Regions from separate parts of the Arthrobacter sp. 10T425 genome, predicted to be linked through region 3. Evidence: riboswitches for the same ligand, from Rfam matches in the RefSeq annotation. Region 3 holds a riboswitch; each other region holds the start of a gene.
The links. A riboswitch is a leader RNA that binds a small molecule or an ion and turns the genes downstream of it on or off. The one in region 3 is predicted to bind S-adenosylmethionine.
Positions count from the first base shown of each region.

Region 1 (5,774 bases), on a different contig from region 3:
GACCGCTATGGGCGCCACGGTGACGGTTGACGGCGGCACCCTGACCGTCAGCGGGGGCCCGGAGATCAAGGGCGGCGACTTCGACGAAACCAGCGAACTCGCCCCCACCGTAGCCGCGCTGTGCGCCCTCGCCACCGGCCCCTCACGGCTGGGAGGCATCGCCCACCTCCGAGGCCATGAAACGGACCGGCTCGCCGCCCTCGTCGCCGAAATCAACCGCCTCGGCGGCGACGCCGAAGAAACCCCCGACGGCCTCATCATCCGCCCGGCCGCGCTGCACGGCGGCGTCGTGCACAGCTACGCGGACCACCGCATGGCAACCGCCGGCGCCATCCTCGGCCTTGCCGTACCCGGCGTGGAAGTCGAGGACATCGCAACCACGGCCAAGACCATGCCCGATTTCCCGCAACTCTGGGAAGCGATGCTGGCCCAGGGACCCGCCGCAGATGAGGACACCGCCGGTGGCACGCAGCACTGATTCCTGGGACGAGTCCGACGTCCGGATCCGGCCGAACAAGAAGGGCACACGGCCCCGCACCAAGGACCGGCCCAGCTACGACGACGCCGTCACCGGACGCATCATCACCGTTGACCGCGGCCGCTACACCGCCGTCGTCGGCGAGGGGACCGCGGACGAACGCAAGATCATCGCGGCCCGGGCCCGGGAACTGCGCCGCAACCCGGTGGTTGCCGGCGACTTCGTCTCCCTGGTCGGGGATGTCACCGGCGAGCCCGACACTCTGGCGCGGCTGGTCAGGATCCAGGACCGCAAGACGCTGCTGCGCCGCAGCGCCGACGACACGGACCCGATCGAACGTGCCGTCGTGGCCAACGCCGACCAGCTGGTGGTGGTGGTCGCCGCTGCCAACCCCGAGCCGCGGACCGGTTTCATCGACCGCGCGCTGGTGGCCGCGTACGACGCCGGCATTGAGCCGCTGCTGCTCGTCACCAAGGCCGACGTCAAGGATCCCGCCGAGCTGCTGTCCAACTACCAGCACCTCGACTTCCCCGTCATCATCTCCAAGACCGCCGACTCCGCCGCTTCCGGCATCGACGCCCGCTCCGACGACGGGCTCTCCGCCCGGCTCGACAAGGACGCGGTATCCCAGCTGCGCGACTACCTCGACGGCAAGGTCACCGTGATGCTGGGCCACTCCGGCGTCGGCAAGTCCACCATGGTCAACGCCCTGACCGGGGCCGAGCGGGCCACAGGAGGCGTGAACGCGGTAACCGGCCGCGGCCGCCACACGTCCTCCTCGGCACTGGCGCTCAAAGTCAACGATGCCCCGGCCGGCAGCTGGATCATCGACACCCCCGGCATCCGGTCCTTCGGCCTGGCCCACGTGGACCCGGACCGGATCCTGCGTTCCTTCCCGGACCTGGAACCCGGCACCGATGATTGCGAACGCGGCTGCAAGCATGACTCCACCGCCGTCAACTGCGGCGTCGACAAGTGGGTTGCGGCCGGGCACGCGGGGCCCTCGGGACCGGCCAGGCTCGCGTCCCTGCGCCGGCTGCTGGGCACGGACCCGCGGATGGAAGCGCAGGAAACCAAGGAACTGGGCACCGTCTCCTAGCCGGACCGGCAGCGGGGCGGCGGCGCCGAGCCGCGGCCTCCCGCCCGGCGGCCCGGTTTGACGGTAGTTTGGAACCATGAGCCAACCCGCTTCGAGCTACAACGATGACCTGCGCCTTGCCCATGTACTGGCAGATTCGGTCGATTCCCAGACCATGAGCCGCTTCAAGGCGCTCGACCTTCGGATCGAGACGAAGCCCGACCTCACACCCGTCACCGATGCCGACAAATCCGCGGAAGAGGCCATCCGCGGCCAGCTCTCCCGGTCACGTCCGCGTGACGCGGTCCTGGGCGAAGAGTTCGGCAGCTCGGGCCACGGTTCCCGCCGGTGGATCATCGACCCGATCGACGGCACGAAGAACTTTGTCCGCGGCGTCCCGGTCTGGGCCACCCTGATCGCCCTCGTCGATGAGGGCGAGCCGGTGGTCGGCCTCGTCAGCGCGCCGGCACTGGGCAAGCGCTGGTGGGCCGCCAAGGGTGCAGGCGCCTACACGGGCCGCTCGCTCGCCGCCGCCACACGGTTGAAGGTATCCAACGTCTCCAATCTCGAGGACGCCTCGCTGTCCTACTCCAGCCTTGGCGGCTGGAAGGAACGCGGGAACCTGGACGAGTTCCTGGGCCTGACCGAGGAAGTGTGGCGGACCCGCGCCTACGGTGACTTCTGGTCGTACTGCCTCGTGGCCGAGGGCGCCGTGGACATCGCCTGCGAACCCGAGCTGAACCTCTACGACATGGCCGCCCTGGTGCCGATCGTGACCGAGGCCGGCGGCCGCTTCACCTCGCTCGAAGGCGAGGACGGCCCCTTCGGCGGCAACGCCCTGGCCACCAATTCGATCCTGCACTCGGAAGTGCTCAAGCGGCTCAACCCCGGACTCGACGACCTCTTTCAGGCCCACCCGAACAACTGATCCGCGCCCGTAATAATCCGCTTCACAATCGGCGGCCGCCTTTTCCCCGGCTGCGCCGATGTCCTACGCTCGATGCAGGTCACGAGTGCCAGCGCTAAACCCCGGTTTGCTGGCCGGCAACCCTCCAGTCGCGGTGGGGTGCCCCGGGTGACGACCTGGCCGGTCCGGAACGGACCCGGCAAGCGCGGATTCCCACGGTGTGGGGTCCTGTTCGAGTGAGGTCCCATGACAACTGCCATTTTCCCCGTTGCCCCTGAATTCCATGCACGGCTTGCCCTCGCGGCCCGCCCGCTGGCAGCCGTCACCGGGGCCGAAATCCAGGCCCCGCTGATCACCGGCGGCCACGCGCGCTACGCCAACCTCGACTACGGCGCCTCCGCCCCGGCCCTGTCCGTGGTCTCGGCCTACCTGAACGAAATCCTGCCGTACTACGCAAGCGTGCACCGCGGGGCCGGCTACGCATCGCAGATCAGCACCTCCGTCTACGAGAACGCCCGGGACATCGTGCGGGACTTCGTGGGCGGCCGGCCCGGCGATTCCGTGATCTTCACGCGCAACACCACCGATTCCCTGAACCTGCTGGCCGGCTGCCTGCCGCTGCGCGACGGGCGGCCCGCGGGCGAGGTCCTCTACCTCGACATCGAACACCACGCCAACCTCCTGCCCTGGCAGAATGTCCCGCACCGCAGCGTCGTGGCCGCCGCCACCCTCGCGGCCACCGTGGACCGCCTGCGCGACGAACTCGCCCGCGGCGGCGTCAGTCTGTTGGCCGTCACCGGCGCCTCCAACGTCACCGGGGAGATCCTCCCGATCCGGACCCTGGCCGCACTGGCGCACGAATACGGCGCCAGGATCGTTGTCGACGCCGCGCAGCTCGCCCCGCACCGGCGGATCAATATCGCCGCGGACGACGTCGATTACCTCGCCTTCTCGGGGCACAAGCTGTACGCCCCGTTCGGCGCCGGCGTGCTGGTGGGGCGGACGGACTGGCTCGACGCCGGCACCCCGCACCTGGCCGGCGGCGGCGCGGTCCGCGATGCCCGGCTCGACTCCGTCAGCTGGACCACGGGACCTGCCCGGCACGAGGGCGGCTCGCCGAACGTCCTCGGTGCGGCGGCCCTCGCCCGCGCCACCCAGGTCATTGCAGCCCTGGACCCGGAGCAGTGGCAGGCCCACGAGGACGCCATCCGGTCCTTCCTCGTCGAGGGCCTCCAGGGCATCGAAGGGGTAACCGTGCACCGGATCTTTGCCGATTCAGCTTCCGATTCTTCCTCCGCTTCTTCCACTGGAGGCGATCAGCCGGACACCGGCACGATCGGCGTCGTGAACTTTTCCGTGGAAGGCTACGACGCCGGACTGGTGGCCGCCTACCTGTCGGCCGAACACGGCATTGGCCTGCGCGACGGCCGCTTCTGTGCCCACCCGCTGCTCAAGCGGCTCGGCCTGCCCGCCGGCTCCCTGCGGGCCAGCTTCGGCCTCGGCTCACGGCTGGAGGACGCCGAACGCCTGCTGGCCGGCCTGCAGCAGCTGCGGCAGAACGGACTCGGCTGGGATTACGTGGTGGATGCCGGCCGCTGGGTGCCGGCCAACGATACCCGCAGCTACCCCCACTGGGCGCCGAACACCCCGGGCACCGCCGGCGCTGCGCCCTGCACCCTCGACTAGCGCAGGATCAGGGCCCGGCGCGGGTGCGGTAAATTCGAAAGGTATCTGAAACCAGCAGGACCTTCCCGAAGGAGATCGCACGTGGCAAGCGCCTGCCCCAGGCTGCACAGCGGAGCTAGGCTCCACAGCGGACCGAAGCTGCACAGCGAGCGGCGCCAGGAACTCGGACAAAGCTTCCAGGACGGCGGCGAGCACTATGAACGCGTCCGCCCCGGCTATCCGCAGGAGTCGGCCGACTGGCTGGTCCCGGCGGGAGCCAGGGACGCCGCGGACATTGGCGCGGGCACCGGGAAGTTCACTTCCCTTTTGGCAGAACGCGGACTGGCCGCGGTGGCCGTGGACCCCTCTGCCGACATGCTTGAGCAGTTGCGCCGGACCCTGCCGGACGTCACCGCCATCGAGGGCAGCGCCGAGGACACCGGTCTCGAGCCGGAGTCCTTTGACCTGGTCACGGTTGCCCAGGCGTGGCACTGGTGCGACCCGGGCCTGGCCAGCGCCGAGATTGCCCGGATCCTGCGGCCGCACGGCGTGCTGGGCCTGATCTGGAACCAGCTGGACACCAGCGTGCCCTGGGTGCACCGGCTCTCCCGGATCATGCACGCCGGGGACGTCCACAAGCCGCACTTCCGTCCGGCCGTGGGCCCCGAGTTCGCCGGGCTGGAGAGCCACCTGACGCGCTGGGAGGATTCCGTCACGACGGAGGACATCCAGGAGCTGGCCAAGTCCCGCAGCTACTATCTCGCGGCATCGGACTCCACCCGGGCCAAGGTCACAGCCAACCTCGCCTGGTATCTGCACGAACACCTGGGACACACCCCAGGCGAGGTGCTCCGGCTGCCCTACCTGACCCAGACGTGGCGGGCCTTCCGGGCCTGATGCACGCTCACCCCGGATTGCCCCGGATTGCACGCAGCGCCCGCCGGGCTTATTGTTTCGGTATGCCTAATAAATTCTTATAGGCACACGAAACTTTGACACCGGCTGTTTTCCGGCCGGCGCCGATCATCGCGTCAACGCCGACGCGCCAATCACAGGAGCTGGCAGTGCTGGAGCTAACGGGACACGGGCAACCGGCGCAGGACGCCCCCACTTACAAACACCCGGGTGCCCGGAGGGCGCTGATCGGCCTGTTGGGACCGGCCTTCGTGGCGTCGATCGCCTACGTGGACCCCGGAAACGTGGCCGCCAACCTGACCGCCGGAGCGCAGTACGGCTACCTGCTGGTGTGGGTCCTCGTGGCCGCCAACGTCATGGCCGTGCTCGTCCAGTACCAGTCCGCCAAGCTCGGGATCGTCACGGGCAAGAGCCTTCCGGAGATCCTTGGTGAACGGCTCAAGCCGTTCTGGCGCCGCGCCTTCTGGGTGCAGGCCGAAGTTGTCGCCGCCGCCACCGATCTCGCGGAGGTGGTGGGCGGCGCAATTGCCCTGTACCTGCTTTTCGGCCTGCCCCTCCCCCTTGGCGCCCTGATTGTCGGCGCCGTGTCAATGCTCCTGCTCGCGGTCCAGGCCCGGCAGAAACAGCGGCCGTTCGAATTCATCATCATGTTCCTGCTCGGCATCATCACAGTCGGCTTCCTGGCCGGGCTGTTCATCAGCCCGCCCGATCCGGGAGCCGCCCTGGCCGGG
Region 1 covers NZ_JBFTGZ010000005.1:135,694-141,467, reverse strand. Annotated here, with positions in the region: gene aroA (3-phosphoshikimate 1-carboxyvinyltransferase) at 1-478, shown strand, start outside; gene rsgA (ribosome small subunit-dependent GTPase A) at 462-1,577, shown strand; gene hisN (histidinol-phosphatase) at 1,654-2,484, shown strand; SAM riboswitch class IV at 2,562-2,675, shown strand; gene AC1DDH_RS07965 (aminotransferase class V-fold PLP-dependent enzyme) at 2,710-4,149, shown strand; gene AC1DDH_RS07960 (class I SAM-dependent methyltransferase) at 4,231-5,025, shown strand; gene AC1DDH_RS07955 (Nramp family divalent metal transporter) at 5,193-5,774, shown strand, end outside.
Region 1: it holds a riboswitch for S-adenosylmethionine, as region 3 does, so the genes downstream of both, AC1DDH_RS07965 (aminotransferase class V-fold PLP-dependent enzyme) here and AC1DDH_RS14545 (bifunctional o-acetylhomoserine/o-acetylserine sulfhydrylase) in region 3, are expected to answer to the same signal.

Region 2 (5,774 bases), on a different contig from region 3:
GCCATCGCGGTGGTGGGCCGCCGGTTTCCGGGGATGATGCCCAGTGCCAGCACTCGGATGGCGAAGTCGATCACCGTCAAAATCAGAATCGCCCAGGACGGTAAAGTCTCCGCCAGCGGAAATGGCCACAGCACAGGCGAACCCCTCAACGTACAAGCCACGCGGAACAGTTCCGAACGGGCAGTGACCAAATCCTATCCCGGGACCACCGAGACTAAGCTTTAGCCATGACCACTCCTGCCCCTGTTCCCGCGCCCGCGACCGTTCTGGTCTTCCTCGACCCGGCGTTCGACGGCGGCCGCGTTGCCGACGCGTCGCAGCCGCAGCTGATGGCCACGGACCTGGGCGCCACCCGCGGCGACGGTGTTTTCGAATCCCTCCTGGCCGTCGGCGGCCGGCCCCGCAAGATCCAGGCACACCTGACCCGTCTGGCCGGCTCTGCCCGGCTTCTGGAGCTGGACATCCCCGCCGAGGATGCATGGCGACGGGCGGTGGAAACCGCCATCTGCGAGTTCCGCGGGCAGGAACCCGCCGCGGCTGCACCGGGCGGCGCGGCGCAGGACGAGGTGGTGGTGAAGCTGATTGTCACCCGCGGGCCGGAGGGCGCGGCTGCCCCCACGTGCTGGGTCCAGGCCTCCGCCCCGGCCGCCGCGGGACGGCGGCAGCGCGAGACCGGGATCGACGTCATCCTGCTCGACCGCGGCTACGACAGTGAAGTCGGCGAGCGCGCCCCGTGGCTCCTGCTCGGCGCCAAGACCCTTTCCTACGCCGTGAACATGGCGGCGCTGCGCTACGCCCACCGGCAGGGCGCCGACGACGTCATCTTCACGTCCGCGGATGGCCGGGTGCTGGAAGGTCCGACGTCGACCGTTTTGCTGGCCCATCTGGAAACCTCGGACGACGGCGCCGGCGGCGTCAGCACCATCCGGCGGCTCATCACGCCCCAGCTGGACAGCGGCATCCTGCCCGGCACATCACAGGGCGCCCTGTTCACCGCCGCCAAGGCCGCCGGCTGGGAGCTGGGTTACGGCCCGCTGGAGCCGAAGGACCTGCTGGACGCCGACGCGGTCTGGCTGATCTCCAGCATCCGGCTCCTGGCCCCGGTCAACCACATCGACGGGCAGGAAATCGGCACCCCGGAACTCCGGCGCCAACTCACGGCCGAACTCAACGCCCTCTTCGCGACCATCGAATAGCAACGCGGGGTCAGTTACGGCCCATCCCATGTCCCCGGATGGGCCGTAAGTGACCCCGCGTTGGTGTTGCGCTCACCCCAGGGCGTCCGCGGGCACTGCCGGGCACAGGCGGAACGAGGCCGGGTTGAACGCCGGGAGCATGAACGTTGCGAGCACGGCGCCGAGCATTTCCGGGGCCCAGGTGCTGTTCTCCCCCAGGGTCGCGCAGACACCCAGCACCACGGGCGTTCCGTCGGTGCGGCGGCGGATCTGGACCTGGACCGGCCCGGTCAGCCCGAGCGCGCGGACGGCGGCCAGGCCCAGCTTGCGCACATCCCCGGCCTGGTTCGCCGGCACCCTGCGGCTGACCTCGTCGCTGCCGGCGCGTCCATACGGAGTCCTGGTCTTCTCGAGGACCACCGCCACCGGCGCCATCGCGTTGCGTGCCGGGGTGCCGAACACCAGGCACACATAGTCGGCGCCCGGGATAAATTCCTGGACCAGTTGCCCCGCCGGCATGTTCTTCCAGCTAACGGAGTCGGTTCCGGCCAGCAGGTGGATACCATGGGAGCCTTTGAAGACCCGCGGCTTGACCACCACGGGGCCGCTGAGGCCGGCGAGGGAAGCCGGCGCGGCGGCGAGGTCGCCCGGAACCGCGAACCGGGGCACCGGGATGCCGGCCGCTTGCAGCGCCCAGGTGGCGAACAGGTGGTCGTTGGCGAGGGCAACCGCGGCGGGGTCGGCCACGATGATCCGCACGTCCTGGGCGAATCCCGCGCGGGCCGCGGCCAGGACCGGGAGTTCCACGGTGAGGGTCGGAATGATGACGTTGATGGCTTCGCGGTCCACCACCCGGCGCAGGTCCAGGACCATGTCCGGGTTCGTCGCCGGCAGGAGCCTGACCGCGGCGGCGGGAGCCTCCCCGGCCTGGCGGGTGTCGGCACGGGCGTCGGAGCCGAGGTACGGGAGGCCCCGGGCTTCGAGCTGGGCCGCGACGGCCCGTCCGGCGGCGCTTGTAATCCCGGTAACGAGTATGCGCGGGCCCACGATTGCTCCATTCCGCCGTCACCGGCCGGACCGCGGCTGCGGCTCCGACCGTTCCAGCCTCCGATTCCCAGACAGCTTGTTGATGGACAGACGAGTCGATTCCGGGACTGCTTGATTCACACATTGCTCGAATCACCTGCAGCTCCGGCCGACTCGTCGGACCTAATCCCCCCAGTAAACGGCGAAACGTCCCGGCAGACACGAGTGGGCTGTACCCGAAACTGGAGCCCGCCACTACTCGCCCGGGCCGCGGTCCGGTTACGGAACATGACGACGGCGGCGGTGCGGGCCGGCGTCGCAGGTGTTACGTTTTTGGGGAGTAATGAGAACCGGTGCCAAGCCCTGACTGGCCGGTCGGCAACCCTCCCTTTCGCGGCGGGGTGCCTCAGGTGAATACTCGGCAATCGAGAATTCGAGCTGCAAGCGTGAAAGAGGAGATCCGTCGTGACCGACACGTCAATACCCACAACAGCCGCGCCCGGCACAGCACCCGGTACCGCACCCGGGGGCGAGGAGAGGCTGGCCTACCGCCTGTTCACCGGGGCGGATGACCGCGCCTTTTGCGAGCGGGTGTCAGCCGCCCTGGCCGAGGGCTACGTGCTGCATGGAAGCCCCGCCGCCAGCTTCAACGGAAGCACCGTGATCGTGGCGCAGGCGCTGGTCCTGCCGGCCGCGATTGCCAGTGCGGACGCCGCCGTGGCCAATGCGGTTGATGAGCTCGACGCCGACGAATTTGGCGCCGACGGGGCCTTCGCGGGCCACGCATGAGCTACGCCGGAGACCTCAGCCCGCAGGAGGCGTGGGCCAAGCTGGAGGCCGGAGCCATCCTGGTGGATGTCCGGACCGAGGGCGAATGGGCCCACATCGGCATCCCGGACACCGCGGCCGCGGGCGAGAGCCGCAACGATCCGCTCTTCATCCAGTGGAACCTCGCTGGCGGCACGCCGAACCCGCACTTCGTGGAACAGCTAAGGCAGCAGGCGCCGGAGGACACCGCCGTCGAACTGGTGTTCCTTTGCCGTTCCGGGGCCCGGTCGATCGCGGCCGCGACGGCCGCGACGGCCGCCGGCTACACCTCGTACAACGTCCTTGAGGGCTTCGAAGGCGAGACCGACCGCTTTGGCGAACGCACCGTCAATGGCTGGAAGAACCGCGGCCTGCCCACCAACCTCGGAAAGATCTAAGTGACTTTCAATCCCGACGCCGCCGGCTGGGCGGCCGACACCCAGGCCGTCCGTGGCGGCCTTGACCGCACCGGCTTCCAGGAAACCACCGAGCCGATCTTCCTCAATTCAGGATTCGTCTACGAGTCCGCGGCCGCCGCCGAGCGCGCCTTCACCGGTGAGGACGAGCGCTTCGTCTACTCCCGCTACGGCAACCCCTCCGTCGCCACCTTCCAGGAGCGGCTCCGGCTGCTCGAGGGAACGGAGGCGTGTTTCGCGACGGCGTCCGGCATGTCCGCCGTCTTCACCGCCCTGGGCGCGCTGTTGGCGGCCGGCGACCGGGTGGTCGCGGCCCGCTCGCTGTTCGGCTCGTGCTTCGTGATCCTCAACGAAATCCTGCCGCGCTGGGGTGTCGAGACGGTCTTCGTGGACGGCCCGGACCTGGAGCAGTGGAAATCCGCGCTGTCCGAGCCGACCACGGCGGTGTTCTTCGAGTCGCCGTCGAACCCGATGCAGGAAATCGTGGACATCGCCGCCGTGAGCAAACTGGCGCACGCGGCCGGCGCCACGGTGGTGGTTGACAACGTCTTCGCCACCCCGCTGCTCCAGCGCTGCGGCGACCTCGGCGCGGACGTGGTGGTCTACTCCGGCACCAAGCACATCGACGGCCAGGGCCGCGTCCTGGGCGGGGCCATCCTGGGCACCAAGGAATTCATCGACGGGCCCGTCAAGCAGCTCATGCGGCACACCGGTCCGGCGCTTTCGGCGTTCAACGCCTGGGTGCTCACCAAGGGCCTGGAGACCATGGCCCTGCGCGTCAACCATTCCTCGGCCTCCGCGCTGCGGCTGGCCGAATGGCTCGAGGGACAGCCCGCGGTCGGCTGGGTAAAGTACCCGCTGCTGCCGTCCCACCCGCAGTACCCGCTCGCAGTGCAGCAGATGAAGGCCGGCGGGACCGTGCTCACCCTGGAGCTGCAGCCCTCCCCCGGGCGCACGGCGAAGCAGGCCGCGTTCGCACTCCTGGACGCGCTGCGGATCATCGACATCTCCAACAACCTGGGGGACGCCAAGACGCTCATCACGCACCCGGCCACCACCACGCACCGCGCGATGGGCCCGGAAGGCCGCGCGGCGATCGGGCTCAGCGACGGCGTGGTCCGGCTCTCGGTGGGCCTGGAGGATGTGGAGGACCTGATCCGCGACCTCGGCCAGGCGCTCAAGCAGGTCTAGGCGCTCAAACAGGTCTAAACACTCAAGCAGGTCCAGGCGCTCAAAGCAGGTCCAGGGCCATGGCCGCTCAGGCCCAGGCCGCCTTGAGCGCCCGCCAGGCGTCGTCGTCCAGCATGCTGGACGGTGTGACGGCGACGGCGGCCGCCCCGCCGGAGACAGACGCCTCCAGCCCGGCCGCCAGGTCCGCGGCGGAGATGCGCCCGTCCTTGGCCCACATCCCGACCGAGATGGCGAACTTCCCGGACCGCTTCGCCATGGCCGCGGCCAGCTCGGCGGAATAGGCGGGAGCGGCGTCGTTGAGCCCGAAGTAGTCCCACAAGACCAGCCGGTCCGCGGCCGCGGCGAGCAGCCCGTAGTCATGGCCGCTCTCCGGCCGGTCGCCGGCGGGATCGTCCCACGGCGCCCGGACGTCCATGTCGAGCGTGGCACCGTTCGCGTGGGCGGCCGCCGCCGCCTTGGCCACGATGGCCGCCACCGCCTTCGACCGCCAGGCCCCAAGGCTCGGGTGTTCGACGTCGATGTCCCCGTTCGCGAGCCGCGGCCAGTCCGTCCCGCCGCTGGCCAGCCGGTAGGAATCGCGGTCGTCGCCGCCGTAGGTGTTGTTATCGAACATCAGTTCCGTCAAGGCCACGGCGTCCGGCTGGTACCGCCTGGTCACCTCGGCCACCAAGTCGACCAGCCGCTCCCCGACGGGTCCCGTCGTGAGTGCGCTGACGCTGGCGAACTCCGTGGAGCGGGTGCCGTCGAAGTTGATGCCGGCCAGGCCCGGGTTGGTACGGATCCAGCCGGGGATCAGCAGGTCGATGGTCAGTGTGATCCTGCGTTTCCTGCCATCACCGCCGGTCCCCAGTGCCTTGACCGCTTCGGCCACGTGGTCACGGCCCGGGACGGCCTCCACCTCGGGGTGGGCGTCCCAAGGGAACGCCGTCCAGTCCAGCCGCCCCACGCTGATGGTGACGCTGTTGGCGTTGACCTCATCGAGCCGTCTGGCCAGTTCCGGCAGCGTCGAGGCGGCGTCGACCACAGTTTCGTAGCCGACGCCGACAGTGCGCTCCGCGGCGGGCGCCGTGGGTCCCTGCGGCCCGCCGCACCCAGTGGCAGAAAGGGCCAGCACCGACAGGAGCACGAGGGCAGGGAAGGCAGCCGGTCTGCGCCTCAA
Region 2 covers NZ_JBFTGZ010000009.1:139,284-145,057, forward strand. Annotated here, with positions in the region: gene cls (cardiolipin synthase) at 1-134, opposite strand, end outside; gene AC1DDH_RS12485 (aminodeoxychorismate lyase) at 228-1,196, shown strand; gene AC1DDH_RS12490 (ATP-grasp domain-containing protein) at 1,269-2,222, opposite strand; SAM riboswitch class IV at 2,541-2,654, shown strand; gene AC1DDH_RS12495 (DUF1737 domain-containing protein) at 2,682-2,990, shown strand; gene AC1DDH_RS12500 (rhodanese-like domain-containing protein) at 2,987-3,406, shown strand; gene AC1DDH_RS12505 (O-succinylhomoserine sulfhydrylase) at 3,407-4,615, shown strand; gene AC1DDH_RS12510 (hypothetical protein) at 4,683-5,774, opposite strand; gene AC1DDH_RS12515 (glycosyltransferase family 2 protein) at 5,771-5,774, opposite strand, start outside.
Region 2: it holds a riboswitch for S-adenosylmethionine, as region 3 does, so the genes downstream of both, AC1DDH_RS12495 (DUF1737 domain-containing protein) here and AC1DDH_RS14545 (bifunctional o-acetylhomoserine/o-acetylserine sulfhydrylase) in region 3, are expected to answer to the same signal.

Region 3 (5,774 bases):
CTCCAACTGCAACCCCGGCACGTCCTACACCAGCTCCATGGCGTTCTGCGTCACCACCGCCGTGCTGCAGATGCGGCTCAGCGTCCACGAGGCGGTGCGCGCCGCGACCTACGGCGGCGCGCTGGCCCTGGGCCGGGAGTCCGGGAACGACGCCGACGGCGAACGCGCGGTGGGCTCGATCGCCGTCGGACACCGCGCGGACCTGCACCTGCTCAACGCGCCTTCCGCCACGCATCTGGCCTACCGGCCAGGCATCCCCCTGACGCACGCGGTGTGGCGCGCCGGTGTAGCGCAGCCGGTCCGTTAGCGGGCCGGTCCGCTGACCTGGCTGGCTCCGGCCCCGGCCGGGCCGCCCTAGAACATCATGGGCGGTGCGTCGAGGACGGTCTCGTCCACGCGCCTCTTCTCCCACTGCGTGAAGGGCTTGTCGAGCTCGTACTTGCCGTGCGAAGTGCGCAGCAGGGTGCGGACCTCGGCGTTCTCGGGGTTATTCAGGGACTCGAAATATTCCACCGACCAGTGGAACCAGCGCATGCAGAACAGCCGCATGGTCAATCCGTGCGTCACAAACAGCGCGTTCGGGGCATAGCCGGGCCGGGACCAGTGCCGGTGCAGGGTTTCCATGAAGGAAGAAATCCTGTCATACACATCGGAACCGGACTCGCCCTCGCGGAAGCGGTAGAAGAAGTGCCCGTAGGCGTTGCGGAGCTCCTTCTGGTCCTCGATGTCGCCGGCGATCTGAAAGTTGGCCCAGTCCTGTTCGCGCAGGCGCGGTTCCTCGATCACCCGCTCCACGAGCGGGCCGAGATTCAGCGCCTCGAGGGTCTGGTAGGCGCGCAGGTAAGGGGAGACGTAGACGCACACGGGGCGGCCGTCCAGCTGGCGCCGGACCTCCTCCCCGGCCGCGGTGGCCTGCTCCAGGCCCAGCGCGGTCAACGGGATCCGGTAGTCCGGAACACGGTTGTAGATCGAGGTGTCGGCATTGGCGGCAGACTGGCCGTGCCGGATCATGATGATTTTCCGGGGCGCACTCATACTCCCCTAGCATAGGGCTCCCAAAAAGCCGGGGGTGCCGGCGCGGCCGGCACCCCGCGGGCACCAGCAAACTATCGGCAAGTGCAGGCAAGATAGAACCATGTTGGTTCCCTCCCGCCGTCGGCTGCGGTTCGAAGTGTTGATTGTCCTGGGGTTGTCGCTGGGGCAGTCCGCGATCTACTCCCTGGTGCAGTTGCTGGACAAGATGACCACGGCGCCGCTGGCCCAGGGGACATCCACCCTGAACCGCTCACAGAGCGCACGCGAATACTTCGACCTCACCTACCAGTTGCTGGACATCATCTTCGCCCTGGTCCCGGTGGCCCTCGTGATCTACTTCCTCACCGAGCACTGGCCGGCCGGTGAGCGCGGAACCTCGGCGTTCCGAAGGATCGGCTTCGACTTCGCCCGGCCCGGCAAGGACCTCCTGCAGGGTCTCGGACTCGCCGCGCTCATCGGCATTCCGTCCCTGGGGCTCTACGCCGCCGGCCGGGCGCTGGGGATCACGACGGCGATCATCCCCAGTGCCCTGGACGCGTACTGGTGGACCGTGCCGGTGCTGGTCCTGTCCGCGATCCGGCACGCGGTGGTCGAGGAAGTGATTGTGGTGGCGTACCTGCTGGACCGGCTCGGGAAACTGGGCTGGAGCGTGCCGGCGGCCATCGCCGCCAGCGCCCTGCTCCGCGGCAGCTATCACCTGTACCAGGGGTTCGGGCCGTTCATCGGCAACGCGGTGATGGGCGTCGTCTTCGCGCTGTTCTACATCCGGACCAAACGGGTGATGCCGTTGGTGATCGCCCACGCCATCCTGGACACCGTGGCGTTCGTGGGGTTCAGCCTGTTCGGCAAGGCCGTGGGCCTGGGCTGAGTTCCCCGCAAAGCAAGGCGGGGTCCCTTCGGGCCCATCCGGAGCCCCCGGACGGGCGCGAAGTGGCCCCGCGTTGCTTTTAGGAGCAGGCCTTAAATGATCTCGGCCGCCGTCTCCTAGGTGACATCGTTGGCACCTAAGAGATGGCGGCCGAAGCGTGGGGCGGGTGGAGCGTTAGATCGTGACCGCTCCGGAGGCGGTCTCGAAGGTGACTGAGAGGATGCCGGGAGTACCGTGCGGCGCGATCCAGTTCACGGCGACGTCTTCCAGCGGCTTTTCAACCGGTTCGCCCAGCCACTCCGTGACGCGCTCGGCCGAACCGGCAATGGTCAGTGCGGACATCTTGACATCGCTCGCGTAGGCGTTGGACGGGTGCAACTCCGGGTCGCCCTCCCACTTGAGCATGTACGGCACCTGGGGGTCGGCGATGAGCCCCAGGATGCCGATCTGCTTCCAGACCAGTTCGCGGCCATCGGGAAACTTCCGGTTGCCGTTGACGGCGGCGCGGCCGAGCCGCTCCTCGAACGGGGCCAGGTCGTCAACCTCGACGCACCAGCCCATCCAGCCGCCGCCGGCCTCGGAGCGTGCCCGGACGGCCTGGCCGAACGGGGCCTTGTCGGAAGCCGGGTGGTTCAGGACCTCCACGACTTCCAGGTACTTGTGTCCCGCGAGCGGGATAATCATGTTGCGTGTCCCGAAACGGGGGTGCACTCCACCCTTCACGGCTTCAACGCCGAGGGCAGACGCAATACGTTCAGTGGTGGCTGCCAAGCCATCGTGTTCACAGGCGTAAGAGACGTGATCCATGCGCATGCCATCATCTTGGCACTTTGTGATGGACCTCTCAGCTTAGGCTCCCCTAACCGTCGTGGGACGTCCTGGGGCGCGGAACGCGGCGCCCCGGATGCTCCGTCACGGCGGCCGTCTTCATCTTCGTCACAAAGCTATCCAGGGCTCCGCCGCCATTCCTACACTGGAGTCAGGTTATGAGTGCCAGCGCACAGCCCCGGCTTGCTGGCCGGCAACCCTCGTATCGCGGTGGGGTGCCCCGGGTGATGACCTGGCCGTCCGGCGCCCGCCGGAGGGCAAGCGCGGCGCCTTTTCCGGTTCGGGCCGAAAGCCCCGGCCGGTGCTGTGCCCAGTGACTCGAGGAGCACCAATGTCCAACGCCTGGTCCTTTGAAACCCGCCAGATCCACGCCGGCCAGGAGCCGGACAGCGCCACCGGCGCGCGTTCCCTGCCTATCTACCAGACGACGTCGTTCGTGTTCCCCAGCGCCGAAAGCGCCGCGAACCGCTTTGCGCTCGCCGAGCTCGCGCCCATCTACACCCGGATCGGCAACCCGACCCAGGATGCCGTCGAACAGCGCGTCGCCAGCCTGGAAGGCGGTCTCGCGGCGCTGCTGCTCAGCTCCGGCCAGGCCGCCGAGACGTTCGCCATCCTCAATATCGCCGAGGCCGGGGACCATGTGGTGGCCAGCCCCAGCCTCTATGGCGGAACCTACAACCTGCTCGCGCACACGCTGAAGAAGTTCGGCATCTCCGTGACCTTCGTGGCGGACCCGGACAACCTGGACCAGTGGCGGGACGCCGTCCAGCCCAACACCAAGCTGTTCTTCGGCGAAGTGGTCTCCAACCCCCGCCAGGACGTCCTGGACATCGAGGGCGTCTCCCGGGTGGCGCACGAGGCCGGCGTGCCGCTGGTTGTCGACAACACGCTCTCCACCCCCTACCTGATCCGGCCGATCGAGTGGGGCGCGGACATCGTGGTCCATTCCGCCACCAAGTACCTCGGCGGGCACGGCGCCGCGATCGCCGGCGTGATCGTGGACTCCGGCAACTTCGACTTCGGGAAGGACCCGGAGCGGTTCCCCGGCTTCAACACCCCCGACCCCACCTACAACGGCCTGGTCTATGCCCGCGACCTCGGAGCGGGCGGCGCGCTGGGCGCGAATCTCTCCTACATCCTCAAGGCCCGGGTCCAGCTCCTGCGCGACCTCGGCTCCGCGGTGTCCCCGTTCAACGCGTTCCTCATCGCCCAGGGCATCGAAACGCTGAGCCTGCGCGTCGAGCGCCACGTGGCCAACGCCACGAAGGTGGCGCACTGGCTGGAGGGGCGGAACGACGTCGAATCGGTCGCCTACGCCGGGCTGCCGTCCAGCCCCTGGTACGAGCGCGGCCGCAAGTACGGGCCCAAGGGGACCGGCGCCGTCGTGGCGTTCAACATTGCAGGGGGAGCGGAGGCCGGCAAGCGGTTCGTCGATGCCCTCGAACTGCACTCGCACGTCGCGAACATCGGCGATGTCCGGTCGCTGGTGATCCATCCGGCGTCGACCACCCACAGCCAGCTCTCGCCCGAACAGCAGGTGATCGCCGGGGTGAACCCCGGGCTGGTGAGGCTTTCGGTGGGACTGGAGCACATTGACGACATCCTGGCGGACCTCGACGCCGGATTCCGCGCGGCCAAGTCCGCCTAGGCCGAAGCCCACGCCGAATTTCCCCACCTTTACGGGCATGACACCGGGAATCGCCGGCACTTCGGGGCGACCCGCCGGTCACGGCTGTCAAAGGTGGGGAGTCTGCGGTGCTGACGGGTCCGGCTGTCACATGGAAGTCATAATCTTCGTCATTTCCGCACCCCGTTTCGTAGACTCGTACCAGGTCATGAGTGCCAGCGACAGCCCCGGCTTGCTGGCCGGCAACCCTCCTTTTGCGGCGGGGTGCCCCGGGTGAAGACCTGGCCTGCCGGTCAGCTGACGGCGGGCAAGCGCGAAGATAGGTCCTCACATGACGATTGCCGTCACCCGCACGGGTGTTCCCGAAACCAAACCATCCCGGACCCCTGACGGGACCGTCCAGTTCGTCAGGATCGGTGATCTGCAGCTCGAATCCGGGACTCCGTTGCCGGATGTGGTGCTCGCCTACGAGACGTGGGGGACCCTGAACGCGGACGCCTCCAACGCCGTGCTCATTGAACACGCCCTGACCGGCGACACACACGTGACCCGCGGCGAGAGCGGGGAGCCCGGCTGGTGGGAACAGCTCGCCGGACCCGGGGCTCCCGTGGACACGGACAAGTATTTCGTCGTTTCGATCAACATCCTGGGCGGCTGCTACGGATCCACCGGGCCTTCCACCCCGGCCCCCGACGGGCGCCCTTGGGGATCGCGGTTCCCGCTGGTCACCCTGCGGGACACCGCCGCCGCCGAGGCGCGGCTGGCCGATGCCCTGGGCATCGGCAGCTGGTACGCGGTGCTGGGCGGCTCGCTCGGCGGCGCGCGCGCCCTTGAATGGGCCGTCACGTTTCCCGGCCGGGTCCGGCGCTGCGCCGTGATTTCCGTCGGCGCCAGCAGCACCGCCGAACAGATTGCCTTCGCGCAGGCCCAGACGCTGGCCATCCGCCAGGACCCCCACTTCAAGGGCGGGGACTACTACGGCGGCCCGGAACCCGAAGCAGGGCTCGCCCTCGCCCGGCGCATCGCGCACATCACCTACCGCTCAGCGGCCGAACTGGACGGCCGGTTTGGCCGCAACGCCCAGGAGTCCGAGACGCCCCTGGAAGCCGGATCGCTGGCCGGACGCGGGCGCTACCAGGTGGAAAGCTACCTGGACCACCAGGGCAGCAAACTGGCCCGGCGTTTCGACGCGAACAGCTACATCGCGATCACCGAAGCCCTCATGAGCCACGATGTGTGCCGGGGGCGCGGAAGCCTCGGGGAGGCACTGGCTCCGGCCACCGCCGAGTTCCTGGTGGCGGCCGTGGACTCGGACCGCCTGTATTTCCCGGCCCAGTCCCGTCAACTGGCAGAGGCCCTGCCGGGCGGCCCGGAACTGCACATCATTGAAGCGCCGATCGGCCACGACGGCTTCCT
Region 3 covers NZ_JBFTGZ010000012.1:39,580-45,353, forward strand. Annotated here, with positions in the region: gene AC1DDH_RS14525 (amidohydrolase family protein) at 1-307, shown strand, start outside; gene AC1DDH_RS14530 (histidine phosphatase family protein) at 355-1,035, opposite strand; gene AC1DDH_RS14535 (CPBP family intramembrane glutamic endopeptidase) at 1,136-1,903, shown strand; gene AC1DDH_RS14540 (VOC family protein) at 2,078-2,716, opposite strand; SAM riboswitch class IV at 2,886-3,001, shown strand; gene AC1DDH_RS14545 (bifunctional o-acetylhomoserine/o-acetylserine sulfhydrylase) at 3,063-4,379, shown strand; SAM riboswitch class IV at 4,563-4,678, shown strand; gene metX (homoserine O-acetyltransferase MetX) at 4,690-5,774, shown strand, end outside.

Region 4 (5,774 bases), on a different contig from region 3:
AGCTTCTTGTTGTATTCGAAGTCCCAGCCGGTGCGCTGTTCGATGGTGGATACCACCAGGCCGCCGGAGACGTTGGGGACCCAGTAGGCGAACTTGAGCGGTTCGGAAAGACGGGCGACGTTGCTGATCTCAGTCATGGGTGTTCCTTTACTTCCGGGTGGGGCTTGCTGGTGCCAGGATTTCCGCGGCGCGGTCGCGCAGCACATCCTGGATGCCCGCGATGGATGGTTCGTTCTGCAGCGAGGTGGTGTCGCCGAGCGTTGTGCCTTCGAACAGCTGGGTCAGCAGCCGGCGCATGATCTTGCCGCTGCGGGTTTTCGGCACGTCGGGAACGACGACGACGTCCCGCGGCTTGGCGATCGGCCCGATCTGCTTCGCGACGTGCGCCTTCAGCACACCCTGGATGTCGGGGGTGGCCGCCGAATCCTTCAGCACCACGAACGCGACGATCGCGTGGCCGGTCTTTGGGTCCGCGACCGGGCAGACGCCGGCCTCCACCACGTCCGGGTGGGTGACGAGCGCCGATTCGACCTCGATGGTGGAGAGCAGGTGTCCGGAGACGTTGAGGGTGTCGTCCACCCGCCCGAGGATCCAGATGTCGCCGTCGTCGTCATACTTGGCGCCGTCACCGGCGAGGAACCAGCCCTGCTCGGCGTATTGGCGCCAGTACGAATCGAAGTAGCGGCGCGGGTTGCCCCAGACCGTCCGGGCGATCGCCGGGCCGGGGGAGTCCACCACGATGAAACCCTGGACGCCGGGCGGCACCGTGTTGCCGGCGTCGTCCACGATGCGCGTGCTGACGCCGGGCAGCGGGCGGGCCGCGCAGCCGGGCTTGAACGCGGCGTCCGTCGGTGCCGGGGAGAGGATGGTGGCGCCGGTTTCGGACTGCCACCACGTGTCCACCACGGGGGCGGTGCCGGCGCCGATGTTGGTCCGGAACCAGCGCCAGGCCTCGGGGTTGATGGCCTCGCCTACCGTGCCGAGAAGACGGATAGAGGAGAGGTCGTACGTGTCCGGGACGCCGTCCGGGAACCAGCCCATGAGGGAGCGGACCAGGGTGGGCGCGGTGTAATACTGCGTGACCGCGTAGCGTTCGATGATCTCAAAGTGCCGGCCCGGGTGCGGGGTGTTGGGCGTGCCCTCGAAGATGACCTGCGTGGCGCCGTTGGAGAGCGGGCCGTAGAGCTCATAGGTGTGCGCGGTGACCCAGGCGAGGTCGGCCGTGCACCAGTGCACGTCCTTCTCCCGCAGCGCGGGGTCGGGGTTGCTGAACAGGTGCTCGAAGCTCCATGACGCCTGTGTGAGGTAGCCGCCGGAGGTGTGGACCAGGCCCTTGGGCTTGCCGGTGGTGCCGGAGGTGTACATGATGAACAGCGGCGTCTCGGCGTCGAACGCCTCGGCTTCGTGAGTCTCGGAGGCGGTGCCGACGGCGTCGTGCCACCACACATCGCGGCCGGCGGTCATCGGGACGGTGTCCAGCTCGTCCGCGGGAGTGGTCCGGTTGACCACCAGGACGTGTTCGATGGCGTTGTCGCCGGAGACGGCGGCGTCCGCGTTGTCCTTGACCGGCACGGCGGTGCCGCGGCGGAACTGGCCGTCGGTGGTGACCAGGAGCTTGGCGCCGGTGTCCTCCACCCGGAACTTCAGGGCCTCGGCGGAGAATCCGCCGAAGACCAGGGAATGGATGGCACCGATCCGGGCCACTGCGAGGGTGATGATCACGGTTTCGGGGATGACGGGGAGGTAGATGACCACCCGGTCGCCCTTGGTGATGCCGAGATCCAGGAGGGCATTGGCGGCTTTGGAGACCTCGCGCTGGAGTCCGGCGTAGGTGACGGCACGGCGGTCGCCGGGCTCGCCCTCAAAGTGCAGGGCCACCTTGTCTCCGCGCCCCGCCGCTACGTGGCGGTCGACGCAGTTGTAGGCGACATTGAGCCTGCCCCCTTCGAACCAGGTGATCTGCGGTCCGGTGCCGGCCTCGACGTCGGCCGGGACCCGGCGGTGCGCGGTGTGCCAGGGCTTGGTTTGCTCCGTCGCGCCGCCGGGCAGGTCCGCCCAGTCGAGGCGGAGAGCCTGGGTTTCCCAGAACGCAACCGTCTCTGCCTGGACAGTTCCCGCGGTCGCGGCGCCGCTGTGCCGGGGAAGGTGGTTTCCGGAGGTGGTGCTGCGGTGACGCGCCGGCCCATCGGCGGGGACGCCGTGCACTGCGCCGTCCGTGGACTCGTTCAGGGACCATCCCGAAGAGCCGCGAGAGGAGCCGGCCGCGTCACGCAGCCCTGCTTCGTTCGCCGTCGCGTCCGAAGTGGTTTGTGGGAATGCCTCGGACGCAGTCCGGGCAAAGGTGGGCAGGGCGGAAGAATTCTCAGGGGTCATTGCTGCACTCCATCGGTCCTGGCAGTAGCACCCTTGGTTGCTCCGGCTCCCTCGAATTTCACCGAAGGAGGGCGGAGCGGTTGCGTGGGAATGGTCGTCTCACGTCACCGAGGGGTTGCTGCGGCGTCATCGATCCAGGTCTCTCGGCCGCTCGGGATGGTCACTACCTACTAGAACTTCAGATGCACGATTCCGCAAAATCGGCGTCCGGGAGCGCCGTAATATTCGTTCACCCGGCGTGGGTCCTGCCCAAATCATTCATTTATTCGACAATTGCCCGGAAAGGTCGCAGGAGTAAGGTTGATGCATGGCCCATGTTAACGATCCGGCAGTCATTGACCGCCTCATGCGAACCAAAGGCACGTGGGCGGTGGTCGGCCTCACCACCAACGAATGGCGCTCGGCGAATGAGGTCTCCCTCTATGTCCGGGACCGGATGGGCATGACCATCATTCCGGTCAACCTTCCGGGCGACGATGTCCACGGCGAGAAGGGGTACCGTTCCCTGTCTGACATCCCGGCGGAGAAGCACCCGATCGACGTCGTGGACTGCTTCGTCAACTCCCACAGGGTGGGCGCAGTCATAGACGAGGCCATCGCAGTAGGCGCCAAGGCCGTCTGGCTGCAGCTGGGCGTCTTCGACGACGCCGCGACGGACCGGGCCAAGGCCGCCGGGCTGGACGTCGTCGTGAACGCGTGCCCCGCCCGCGAAGGCTGGCGCGTGGGCATCTAACGGCCCGGGAATGACGATCAACAGATCGGGAAGAGTCGGTTACAAAATGTGACCGGCTTTTTCTGTATCCGGCCTCCTGCCGTGTGAGATGGACTCGTAACCATCCCGAGCGGCTGAGAGATCTGGCTCCGTGACGCCGCAGCAACCCCCTCCTTTGAGGACGGTGCTACCGCCAGGACCGATGGAGAACCACTGTGTTCTGAGGCTCCCCGGCTTCGCTCAGCGCTGCCCGGAAGCCAGGACCCAGGGCTTTCCTCGGGCGAGCCCGGAGGAAATCATGAACACGCAGACAGCGGCAGCGCCGCGGCCCCGAGCAGGTGGGGGCCTGTGATCGAGATCCAGAACGTCAGCACGTCATTCGCTTCGGCCGCGGGACCTTTCACGGCCGTCGATGACGTCAGCCTGCACATCAGGCGGGGCACCATCCAGGGCATCATCGGGTTCTCCGGCGCCGGCAAATCCACGCTGCTGCGCAACATCAACCTCCTCGAGCGCCCGACGTCGGGCCGCGTCCTGGTGGACGGCGTGGACCTGGTGACCCTGTCCGACGCCGAGCTCCGGACCAAGCGGCATGACATCGGCATGATTTTCCAGCACTTCAATCTCCTCAACAACCTCACGGCCCAGGAAAATGTGGAGCTGTCCCTGAAGTTCGCCGGCGTCGGGAAGGCGGAACGCCGGCGGCGGGCCGCCGAAACCCTGGAAATCGTGGACCTCGCCGACAAAGCGGGAACGTATCCGGCCAAACTCTCCGGGGGCCAGAAACAGCGGGTGGCGATCGCCCGCGCCCTCGCCACCGGGCCCAAAGTGCTGCTCTGCGACGAGCCGACGTCGGCCGTGGATCCCCGGACGACGTCATCGGTCCTGCAATACCTGGCCGACGTCAACGCCGAATTCGGCATCACAATCGTGGTGGTCACCCACGAGATGAATGTCATCAAGGCCATCGCGGACAGCGTCGCGGTCATGGAAGAAGGCCGGGTGGTGGAGCAGTTCGACCTCGCCGAACTCCAGCGCCCCGGTTTCCGCCCGGCGACGTCGATCGGCCGCTACCTGGTCTCCGATGAGATCCAGCTGGACCGCTCCGGGAGGGGCACCCACACCACAGCCGCGTCGGAGGGCCTGATCAATGTTTGACCGCATCCTGGAAGTCCTGCCCGAAATCGGCGTCGCCATGGGACAGACCCTCACCATGCTGCTGGTGGCCATCCCGCTGGCGGTGCTGCTCGGGACACCGCTGGGTGTCCAGCTCTACACCATCGGTCCCAACGGGCTCAAGCACAGGCCAAAGCTGCACCGGGTCCTGGACGGGCTGGTCAACCTGCTCCGCTCGTTCCCGTTCCTGATCCTGCTGATCGCGATCATTCCCGTGACCAGGTTCATTGTCGGCACGACCATCGGCACGGCCGCCGTCATTGTCCCGCTGACCCTCAACGCCATTCCGTATTTCGCCCGCTTCGTGGAACAGAACCTGAGCCAGCTCGGCGGCGGAGTGGTCGAAGCGGCACGGTCCATGGGCGCCAGCCGGTCCCAGATCGTCCGGGACGTCCTGATTGTGGAGGCGAAGCCCGGACTCGTCAGCTCCATCACCATCATGACCGTCAGCTTCATCTCCTACTCGGCGATGGCCGGACTGGTGGGCGGCGGCGGAATCGGCGACTTCGCCATCCGGTACGGCTATTACCGCTACGAAACGCCGCTCATGATCACCGCCATTGTCCTGATGATCCTGCTGGTCACCATCGTTCAGCTGGGCGGATCCTATGTTGCCCGGCGCCTGGACAAGCGCCTCTGAGCGCCGGCAGCACCCTCGTCCCACCTCCCACAGCGGAAAGCACCCCATGACTTCAACGCCCAGTACCCGTTTCGACGGACCCCGCCCGCGCCTGCTGATCAGCGCCTTCGTGATGAACACGTCCAGCCACATCATGGGCGGCCAGTGGCGGCGCCCGGAAGCCCAGCAGCACCGGTTCAACGAACTCCAGCTCTGGATCGACCTGGCCCGCCAGCTCGAAGGCGCCAAGTTTGACGCGATCTTCTTCGCCGACGTCGTCGGTCTCTACGGCGACTACGACGGCGGGTGGGCATCGCTGCTGAAAAAGGGCCTGCAGGTGCCGTCCAACGACCCCCTCATCCTGCTGTCCGCGCTCGCCACGGGAACGCGGGAGATCGGGCTGGCCGCGACGTCGTCGGTGATTCAAAGCCATCCGTTCCAGTTCGCCCGGCAAATGTCCACGCTGGACCACATCAGCGGCGGCCGCGTGGCCTGGAACATCGTCACCAGCGTGCTGGAAAACGCGCACCGGAACTTCAACGCCACCGAGCTGACCAAGCATGACGAACGCTACGACTGGGCGGACGAATACGTCGAGGCCGCCTACAAATTGTGGGAAGGATCCTGGGAAGACGACGCGCTGCTCCGGGACAAGGCGACCGGGGTCCACGCGGACCCGGAGAAAGTCAGCAAGATCTACCACCGCGGGCCCCGGTACTCGATCGACGGACCCCACCTCGCGGCCCCTTCACCGCAACGCACCCCGGTGCTTTTCCAGGCCGGGAGCTCCGGCCGCGGCCAGCAGTTCTGCGCCGCCAACGCCGAGGCCACCTTCACACTCGCGCCGAGCACCGAGGTGGCCGCGAAGTACACCGCGGCCGTCCGGGAACAGGC
Region 4 covers NZ_JBFTGZ010000016.1:28,192-33,965, forward strand. Annotated here, with positions in the region: gene sfnG (dimethylsulfone monooxygenase SfnG) at 1-137, opposite strand, end outside; gene acs (acetate--CoA ligase) at 148-2,373, opposite strand; gene AC1DDH_RS16860 (CoA-binding protein) at 2,681-3,106, shown strand; SAM riboswitch class I at 3,204-3,294, shown strand; gene AC1DDH_RS16865 (methionine ABC transporter ATP-binding protein) at 3,434-4,243, shown strand; gene AC1DDH_RS16870 (methionine ABC transporter permease) at 4,236-4,901, shown strand; gene AC1DDH_RS16875 (LLM class flavin-dependent oxidoreductase) at 4,948-5,774, shown strand, end outside.
Region 4: it holds a riboswitch for S-adenosylmethionine, as region 3 does, so the genes downstream of both, AC1DDH_RS16865 (methionine ABC transporter ATP-binding protein) here and AC1DDH_RS14545 (bifunctional o-acetylhomoserine/o-acetylserine sulfhydrylase) in region 3, are expected to answer to the same signal.